One region of the Aliidiomarina minuta genome, then DNA from elsewhere that is predicted to be linked to it. Evidence: predicted binding sites of a transcription regulator. Region 1 holds the regulator's gene; each other region holds the start of a gene.
The links. The regulator sigma-54, encoded in region 1, starts transcription at its own class of promoters, with help from an activator protein. The targets are predictions, from matches to a motif close to GTTGGCACGNNNNTNGNNT.
Positions count from the first base shown of each region.

Region 2: the regulator sigma-54 is predicted to act here: its motif matches at 1,071-1,089, upstream of CWE09_RS07150 (DUF2726 domain-containing protein).
Region 3: the regulator sigma-54 is predicted to act here: its motif matches at 760-778, upstream of CWE09_RS03670 (P-II family nitrogen regulator).
Region 4: the regulator sigma-54 is predicted to act here: its motif matches at 1,039-1,057, upstream of CWE09_RS10180 (DUF4168 domain-containing protein).

Region 1 is NZ_PIPL01000001.1:1,680,805-1,683,009, reverse strand. Features, by position in the region: gene ptsN (PTS IIA-like nitrogen regulatory protein PtsN) at 1-336, opposite strand, end outside; gene hpf (ribosome hibernation promoting factor) at 340-627, opposite strand; gene CWE09_RS08115 (RNA polymerase factor sigma-54) at 653-2,110, opposite strand; gene lptB (LPS export ABC transporter ATP-binding protein) at 2,120-2,205, opposite strand, start outside.
Region 2 is NZ_PIPL01000001.1:1,497,048-1,499,252, forward strand. Features, by position in the region: gene folE2 (GTP cyclohydrolase FolE2) at 95-1,021, shown strand; gene CWE09_RS07150 (DUF2726 domain-containing protein) at 1,138-1,698, shown strand; gene CWE09_RS07155 (cobalamin biosynthesis protein) at 1,679-2,205, shown strand, end outside.
Region 3 is NZ_PIPL01000001.1:766,191-768,395, forward strand. Features, by position in the region: gene CWE09_RS03665 (amidohydrolase) at 1-501, shown strand, start outside; gene CWE09_RS03670 (P-II family nitrogen regulator) at 821-1,159, shown strand; gene CWE09_RS03675 (ammonium transporter) at 1,171-2,205, shown strand, end outside.
Region 4 is NZ_PIPL01000001.1:2,113,923-2,116,127, reverse strand. Features, by position in the region: gene CWE09_RS10185 (sensor histidine kinase) at 1-890, opposite strand, end outside; gene CWE09_RS10180 (DUF4168 domain-containing protein) at 1,105-1,485, shown strand; gene CWE09_RS10175 (M28 family metallopeptidase) at 1,600-2,205, shown strand, end outside.

The DNA.
Region 1 (2,205 bases):
CGCTTCAGGCTCATTTTCAGGTACCAGCAAGGCAAATATAATGTCTACTGGCTGTTTATCAATAGCATCGAAGTCCACTGGCGACTGCATGGTCAATAATACCGCCACCGGTTTACTGGCCTTTTCCAAACGGCCATGGGGAATCGCTATGCCCAGACCTATTCCAGTGCTGCCAAGTCGTTCTCGCTGCACCAGACTGTCAAAGACATCGTTACGGGTTACTCCAGCTAGCTTAGGTGCGGCTAGTTGGCTGATTGCTTCCAGAAGCTTCTTTTTGCTGGAGTCCTGAACTGCACAACGGGTGCAGTCCAGGCTTAGTATTTCACGAAGTTGCATAGGTTAGTGACGTTTCAGTTTTTCTTTATGTTTAACTACCTGTCGATCTAACTTGTTGATCAAGCCGTCGATAGCAGCATACATATCTTCATGTTCGGAAGTGGCAAAAACTTCACCACCGCTCAGGTGAACGGTAGCTTCCGCTTTTTGCGTGATTTTTTCAACATTTAGTATCACATGAACGTTAGTTATATGATCAAAGTGGCGCTCTAGCTTGGCGAACTTAGTATCTACGTATTCACGTAGGGGCTCAGTAATTTCAACGTGATGACCAGTAAGATTTATTTGCATATACATCGTCCTTCTGTTGCCGTCGTTAAAGTAGGCTTTTACGTTGATTGGAAGGGGGAATATGTAGTGACTCCCGGTATTTCGCAATCGTACGTCTTGCCACTTGGATGCCCTGTTCAGCCATGAGTTCAGCGATTTTGCTGTCGCTCAACGGCTTGGCCGGGGTCTCTGCCGCAACCAGCTTCCGGATAATAGCGCGGATAGCGGTTGATGAACACTCACCACCGTTCTCGGTGCTTACATGACTGGAAAAGAAATACTTAAGCTCAAATATACCCCTTGGAGTGTGCATGAATTTCTGCGTGGTAACCCGTGATACCGTCGACTCGTGCATGTCGATAGCTTCGGCAATGTCATTCAGCACCATAGGTTTCATAGACTCTTCACCATGCTCAAAAAATGCCTGCTGACGTTGCACGATAGCGCTGGTTACTTTAAGCAAGGTTTCATTGCGGCTCTCTATGCTTTTTATAAACCAACGGGCGTCCTGCATATGGTGTTTAATGTATTCCGAATCTTCACTGCGTTTTGCTTGTCCGCTTAACGCTGCATACTCCGCATTTACCTGTAGCTTCGGAACTGAGTCCGGATTAAGCTCTACTGCCCAGCGGCCATTGTGCTTAACCACTGAAACATCGGGAATAACATATTCCGATTCCCGCTGTACTACTGTTTCGCCGGGCCGCGGATGCAGTTGATGGAGCAAGCGCATAACTTCACGCAACTGATCTTCTTTAAGCTTAGTCTTTCTCGCTAAAGTCCGATAGTCGCGGGCAGCTAATAAGTCTAAGTAATCACTGATAATAGCTTTAGTTTCTTGCAGCAAAGGAGTATCTGCCGGCTTTTGGCTGAGCTGTATTAATAAGCACTCACTAACGGTGCGTGCTGCAACACCAACAGGGTCGAAACGTTGTACACGTTTTAATACCATACAGACTTCAGCATCGCTGACTTCGGGAAACTCGCCGTTTACTGCTTGTTGAATATCTTCCAGAGTTTGCGTCAGATACCCGGCTTCATCTACCGCATCAATAATGGCCCGGCCAATGGCTTCGTCTTCTTCGCTAAAATGTGACAATTCCATTTGCCAGGTCAGGTAATCATGCAGGCTTTCGCTGGTCTCGCCCTGATAGGTAAAGTCTTCCCCTGTGGCGCTGCCTTTCGTTGGTGCAGTGCTGGCAGAGTAAACATCGTCCCAGCTGGAGTCAGTCGGTAAATCCTGCGGAATATCCTGTTGGGCGACGGCTTCCCCGGTTTCCATGCTGTCATTGTCTTTTGCGCTGCTTTCGAATTCCTGTAGCGATACGTCATCTGCGCTGCTGTCGTCCTCACTACTGACTTCGAGTAACGGATTGTTATCCAAAGCGTCCTGAATTTCCTGTTGCAGATCCAGCGATGAAAGCTGCAACAGGCGAATCGCCTGTTGCAGTTGCGGAGTCATGGTCAGCTGCTGACCAAGTTTAAGTTGTAAACTCTGCTTCATAATCGCTTCTTATAAAGAAAACTGGTCGCCCAGATAAACATCTTTAACCTGCTGATTTGCTAAAATTTGTTGTGCGCTGCCTGAGGCAATCAAGG
Region 2 (2,205 bases), 180 kb from region 1:
AATTGTCTTTTCTTAAATTTACTGGACAAGTCAGTTATAATAGCTCGTCAACATTAATTTTGACACCCATTCAAGAACTCGGAGTAGTAGCTGAATGCCAACCTCAATGCCAGATATAGCCAATCAAACCAGCGCCCAGACTATGGGGAACCTGGATTGGGTTGGTATGAGTAATATTGAAATGCCTTTACTGGTAAGCGTTCCGGGTCAGCCTGACCGTCAGGTCAGTGCTAAAGTAGATGCCTTTGTCAATCTCGGAGATCCGCAAGCTAAAGGCATTCATATGTCGCGCCTCTACCTTGCAGTAGACGAACTTGCCGCTAGCGGCAGCCTTCAGCCATCTCAGATTGATACGCTGCTAAAAAGTTTTATCAGTTCGCACCTGGAACTCAGTCACCAGGCCTTAGTGCGTTTCACTTTCGATTATCACCTGCGTCGTAAATCTCTGGTCAGTAAAAAACAGGGTTGGAAAGCTTATCCGGTAACGCTTCAGGCAATACTGGATGATCAGGGACTGGAAATAGAGTTACAGGTAGAAGTACCTTACTCCTCCACCTGCCCTTGCTCGGCAGCACTGGCTCGGCAGCTGATTCAGGAAGCTTTCGATAAAAAATTCAACGCCGCCAGCGTCAGCAAAGAAGATGTCAGTGCATGGTTAGGTACAACCGATGGCATACCGGCAACGCCCCACAGCCAGCGTTCAGTAGCCGATGTTAAAGTTAAACTGAATACTGGGGCCACCGACCTGCCTATCGAAGATTTGATCGATACGATTGAAGACGCGCTACAGACACCAGTTCAAGCGGCAGTAAAACGTGAAGATGAGCAAGAATTTGCCCGTCTCAACGGTCAGAACTTAATGTTTTGTGAAGATGCAGCCCGTCGTTTACAACATCGCCTGAATCAGGAAAGCCAGTTTCATGATTTCTGGATCCGGGTAAATCACTACGAATCTTTACACGCCCATGATGCCGTCAGCATTACCACTAAAGGCATTAAAGGTGGCTTTCAGGCCCGCTAACATAACCTGATTTAATAAAAGAGCGCTTTTTTAAGCGCTCTTTTTTATTGTTGGCCCCTAATTTGCATTATCTCAGACACAGGTTTTCGTTTTGATTGTTTCAGATGGGGTTGGTTATGGAATTCATGCTCATTGGTTTTATCGTAGTGCTGGTGATTATTGCGATGATGGCATCACGCTTATCCGAGCGCTATGCGCCTTATCCTTATAAAAAACGTCAGGAAAGTTTCTTTTCAGCAACTGAAGAGTCTTTTCTGACCTTGCTTGAACGCGCGTGTGGCGACGAATATCGAATCTTCACAAAAGTACGCCTGGGCGATGTTGTCAGTGTGCGCGAAAAAGGGCTTTCCCGCTCCGCTCAGCGTGATGCACAAAACAAAGTATCCAGCCGCATGCTGGACTATGTTCTCTGCGACCGTTCAAACATGCGAGTGGTAGGGGTTATCGAGCTGGAGCCTATTGAAGCCAACAGCAATCAGGCTAAACGCAACTGGTTCCTTAAGAACTCACTCAATGCCGCGGGTATTCCTTTCCTGCGCTTTAAAGCCAAGCCTGGTTACCGTGCCGATGAATTAGGCCGCTTTATTGATTCCAAGCTGAATCAGTCTGATTTCGTACGTGCAGCAAGTCCTAAGAGCCGCGGTGCGGACGGTCATAATGCTCCTATGGCAGCCTGATGTTCTGCACTGGCTGTTATTCAGCCTGGTAATCTGGGGGGAGCGCTTGCTTCCTCTGCCCTTTTATCTTCATCCATTAAGCATTTTTCATAGTCTGGCAATGCGTATGGCAAAACGTGTACACCCCTCGTGTGCACGCAGTCGCACACAGCAACGCATCTCTGGTTTAATGGCCCCTATGGTACTGATAACCCCCTGGCTGGTCATTGCCGCCCTTATATACTGGCTGTCACCGTCCGACTGGTTATTTGCAGCACTGCTACTCTTTATAAGCCTGCGCACCCATTCTGCTATACGCGACCATACAAGCATCCAACAGGCACTTGAACTGCAACAAAAGCAACTAGCGCGTGAATTTCTGCAACCCTATGTGGCAAGAGATAGCAAACCACTGTCGTTACTCGGCATACGTAAAGCCAGTATCGAATGGCTTCCCCGGTACTGGGTGGAAAGCTGGCTGGGTGTTATATTCTGGTTTCTACTGGCAGGGCCTGTGGTTGCTTTAGG
Region 3 (2,205 bases), 910 kb from region 1:
ATTACCGCTGCTCCCGCTGTAGTTAGCTTTGGCAAAATTGAAGGCGGCGTGCGCAATAATATCATTCCCGATGAAGTGTACCTGGAAGGCACCATACGCAATTTCGACATGGATATCCGTCAGCAGATTTTTAAAAAGTTAGAGACTACTGCAGTCCACACCGCCAAAAGCAGTGGAGCTGAAGCCGACGTGCATATTCACGAAGGTTATCCTGTAACTTACAATAACCCAGAACTGGTACAGCGCTTAATGCCCACTACTCAACGCGTAGCCGGAACTGATAATGTTCACCAAAATGAGCTGGTTACCGGTGCAGAAGATTTTTCATTTTATGCAAACGAAGTTCCTGGCATGTTTGTGTTCCTTGGCATAACGCCGCCGGGCCAGGACCCTGCAACCGCCCCAAGCAATCATTCACCTCACTTTTATGCGGATGAAGATGCTTTAAAAGTAGGCACCGAACTCTTTGTGAACTGGGTACTTGATTACCCTAAAAGCTAATAAAAAAAGCCCCTGAAAAAATCAGGGGCGAATACTACTTACTTCCAGGGATAGAAAGTTCATCAATCACATCAGACTATTCGTTCCAACAACTATACAAATTCACCTCAATCAAAACGATAATCCAGGCCTTTCATATCCGTTATCGACAGTTTCAATTAATACTTTAAATGCACCAGATGCGCTCATTGTCGCACAAAAAAAGAGCAGTCGCTTTAGGGTTTAAAGTAAAATCTATGTAAATTCAGCAAGTTATAACCTGGCACGCCTCTTGATAGAGAACCTTTGTCTGTAACTACAACAACAAAGGGACGCTCTCATGCAACTCATTATTGCAATTATCAAACCCGCCAAGCTCGCAGATGTGCGTGATGCACTGAATGACATTGGCTGTAAAGGTATGACAGTCACCGATGTCAAAGGATTTGGTCAGCAAAAAGGTCATGACGAACTCTATCGTGGCGCCAAATACCGGGCCGAATTCTTGCCCAAAATCCGACTCGATATTGCTGCAGTCAATGAACAGAGCCAGCAAATCGTCGACACCATTCAGAAGGCCAGCCACACAGGAAGCACCGGCGACGGCAAGATATTTGTCTTGTCGCTGGAACAGGTCGTTCGTATTCGCACATCAGAAACTGATGAACAGGCCATTTAAGGAGCATACTCATGACTATTGAAGAACTAAGTTACTCACTGGATACATTTTACCTGTTGATCAGTGCTGCCCTGGTGATGTGGATGGCCGCGGGTTTCTCAATGCTGGAAGCCGGTTTGGTGCGCAGTAAAAACACCACTGAAATATTAGTTAAAAACATACTGCTCTATGCAATTGCCTGTACTTGTTATTTGTTAATAGGGTATAGGCTCATGTACGGTTCGCCGGACGTTACCGATTTCGCTCCCTCTGCAGATTTCTTTTTCCAGATGGTTTTCGTAGCCACCGCCATGTCTATTGTCTCAGGGGCGGTAGCAGAACGTATGAAATTACTCAGTTTTCTGATTTTCTGTATTGTGCTGACCAGTTTTATTTACCCGATTCAGGGTAGCTGGAGTTGGGGTGAAGGCTTTTTAGACCAGGCAGGCTTTGTCGATTTTGCAGGCTCAGGCATTGTCCATATGGCCGGTGCATCGGCCGCTCTTGCGGGTGTATTGCTGCTTGGGCCCCGCAAAGGGAAGTATGGTAAAGACGGTGAAATCAATGCCATTCCGGGCGCTAACATGCCTCTGGCTACCCTGGGTACTTTCATCTTGTGGATGGGCTGGTTCGGCTTTAATGGTGGCTCACAACTACAGCTTAGCGGTACCGACAATGCAGACGCTATAGCGTTAGTTTTCGTTAACACCAATGCAGCGGCAGCATGTGGCGCACTCGCGGCCTTTGTAATAGTACGGCTGGTCTGGCAAAAAGCCGATTTAACCATGATATTAAATGGTGCTCTGGCTGGTCTTGTTGCCATTACTGCGGAGCCCTCCACACCAACCCCAGGCATAGCTTGTCTTATCGGCCTGGGTGCCGGTTTGCTGGTCGTGCTTTCTATCGTAGTGCTGGACCGGCTGCGCCTGGATGATCCTGTAGGTGCTATCTCAGTGCATGGGGTAGTAGGTTTATACGGTTTGCTGTTAGTGCCCGTCACCAGCAGTGACGCCACGGTTTTAAATCAGCTTTATGGCGCTGGTACCATCTTTGCCTGGGTCTTCGGG
Region 4 (2,205 bases), 430 kb from region 1:
GCACGACCATCAATTACGGTTAATGGTGCACCCAGTTCATGAGCAACCCCGCCGGCCACGCGACCAATAGCAGCCATTTTTTCCTGATGCTGAAGCTGCTGGGCCAGGGTTTCTTCATGTGCCTGACGCTTGGCCAGTTCCAAGTCTTTTCTATCAATGCTATCCAGCATTCGGTTCAGCCCTTTCGCCACTTCAGCGATTTCCGTAGGGCCCGTCTCCAGAGCACGGTGCGAACGCTCCCCGGTTTCTATTCTGTTCATACTCATTTTCAGCGCATTAACATGCCGCCCCACGCCACCATAATGGCCGAAAATAACAATAGCTAAAGTCACCAGACACATCACCCACCAAGTTGCCCAGGCGGTTCTTGATAACTGCTCTAAAGAAGCATCAAAGTCACTAGCGCGCCGGTTAATCTGGATAAATCCATTGGTACGCCCCAGGTCATCAAACACAGGGATAAAATGAGAGAACAAAAACATGCCAGAGACCTGTCGGTAACGCTCCTGTTGTTCACCTGTAGTTACCACCTGCTGGGCAACCTGACTGGATGTCAGGTCGCGTTCAGTAATGCCAGCTGCAGCAACCTGGTTACCATTAACATCAAATACTGAAGCACCGTAAATCCGGCCAATATCAAACACTGACTGCAAGGTTCGGCGCACGGCCTCCTCATCACCAACAGCCAAAGCTTCGCCTATAGGTAGCCGAATGGCGCGGCCAATGAGTTCGACATCGTCTTTTAATCGATCGGACTCTAATTTAGAAACGCGGTCCAGGCCATAACCAATGCCCAATCCAGCGGTAACCAGTAAGGGCAGAACCACATACAAGAGCAATGCTCTTTGCATGCCTGCAAGTTGCCAGAACTGGCGGGGTAGTTTTTTCATAGTTGTGTCACTTCTGTCACTGACAAATCTGTCATATGTGACAAAAGTATACACTATAGTTCCATTTTAAATTCTTCAAACTCGGCCTAAAACGCCAAAAATAACTTAAACATCAAATATAACAATAACTTACAACAACCCCTGAAAGGTTGGCATGGAGTTCGCTTTAGTACTAGTGAATTAACAAATTATATTTCAACGAGGAGAACGTCTTATGTTAAAACGTACTTTCGCACTATCAGCACTTGCAGCCGCTATGTTTTCTGTTCCAGCTCTTGCTCAGGACCAACAGCAACAACAGCAGGAATATGCACAGCAGCAAATGGAAGAAATGCAGAATGAGCCAGTAACTCAAGAGCAACTGGAACAGTTTGCATCAGCGTTGAACGATATTGAACGTATTAACGATGAGTTTGTTGAGCAGCTTGAAGCCGCTGAAACTCAGGAAGAAGCTCAAGAGCTACAAATTTCAGCTCAGAGCGAAATGGTTGAAGCAGTTGAAGACAGTGGTCTGAGCGTTGAAGAATATAACGCTATCGCATATCGCATGCAGAACGACCCTGAAGTTCAGCAACAAATTGAAGACCTGCGTTAATCGCAGTTTCATTGCTCAAACAGGAAAAGCGCGGCCTTTGGGTCGCGCTTTTTTTTTATCTCAATGCTATGATGTTGTCACAAAAATGTTGCTCCACACCAAGAGGGAAGACTCATGCGACAACTCACTTTTCTCGCTGCCGCAAGCCTACTTGCCGTAGCCTGTTCGCCAGCTCAGACTCCACAACCTGAGACTGCCCCCCCCGTTGATGCAGACGGTTATGTTGATTATCATTTTAATGACAATTATCGTGAACATCTGCGCATACTTTCGTCCGATGAATTTGAAGGCCGGGCTCCCGGAACACGTGGGGAAGAACTCACTATCGAGTACGCCACGGACATATTCTCTTCACTGGGGCTAGAGCCGTACAACGAAGATGGCTACCTGCAGCCAGTGCCCTTAGTTCGCATCGCCCCGACGCGTGTAACTAACATGCAACTTTCACACAACGACGAGCAAAGTGAATTCAAATACCGTGAAGAAATGATGGCCTGGACACCTCGGGTAGTAGAGCAGGTTGAGGTGAACAAAAGCGAGTTGGTATTTGTCGGTTATGGCATCGTTGCACCGGAATTTGACTGGAACGATTATGAAGGCCTGGATGTTGAAGGCAAAACCGTAGTTATGTTTGTCAATGACCCGGGCTATGCCACCCAGGATGACGACTTATTTACAGGCAATGCCATGACTTATTATGGCCGCTGGACCTATAAATTT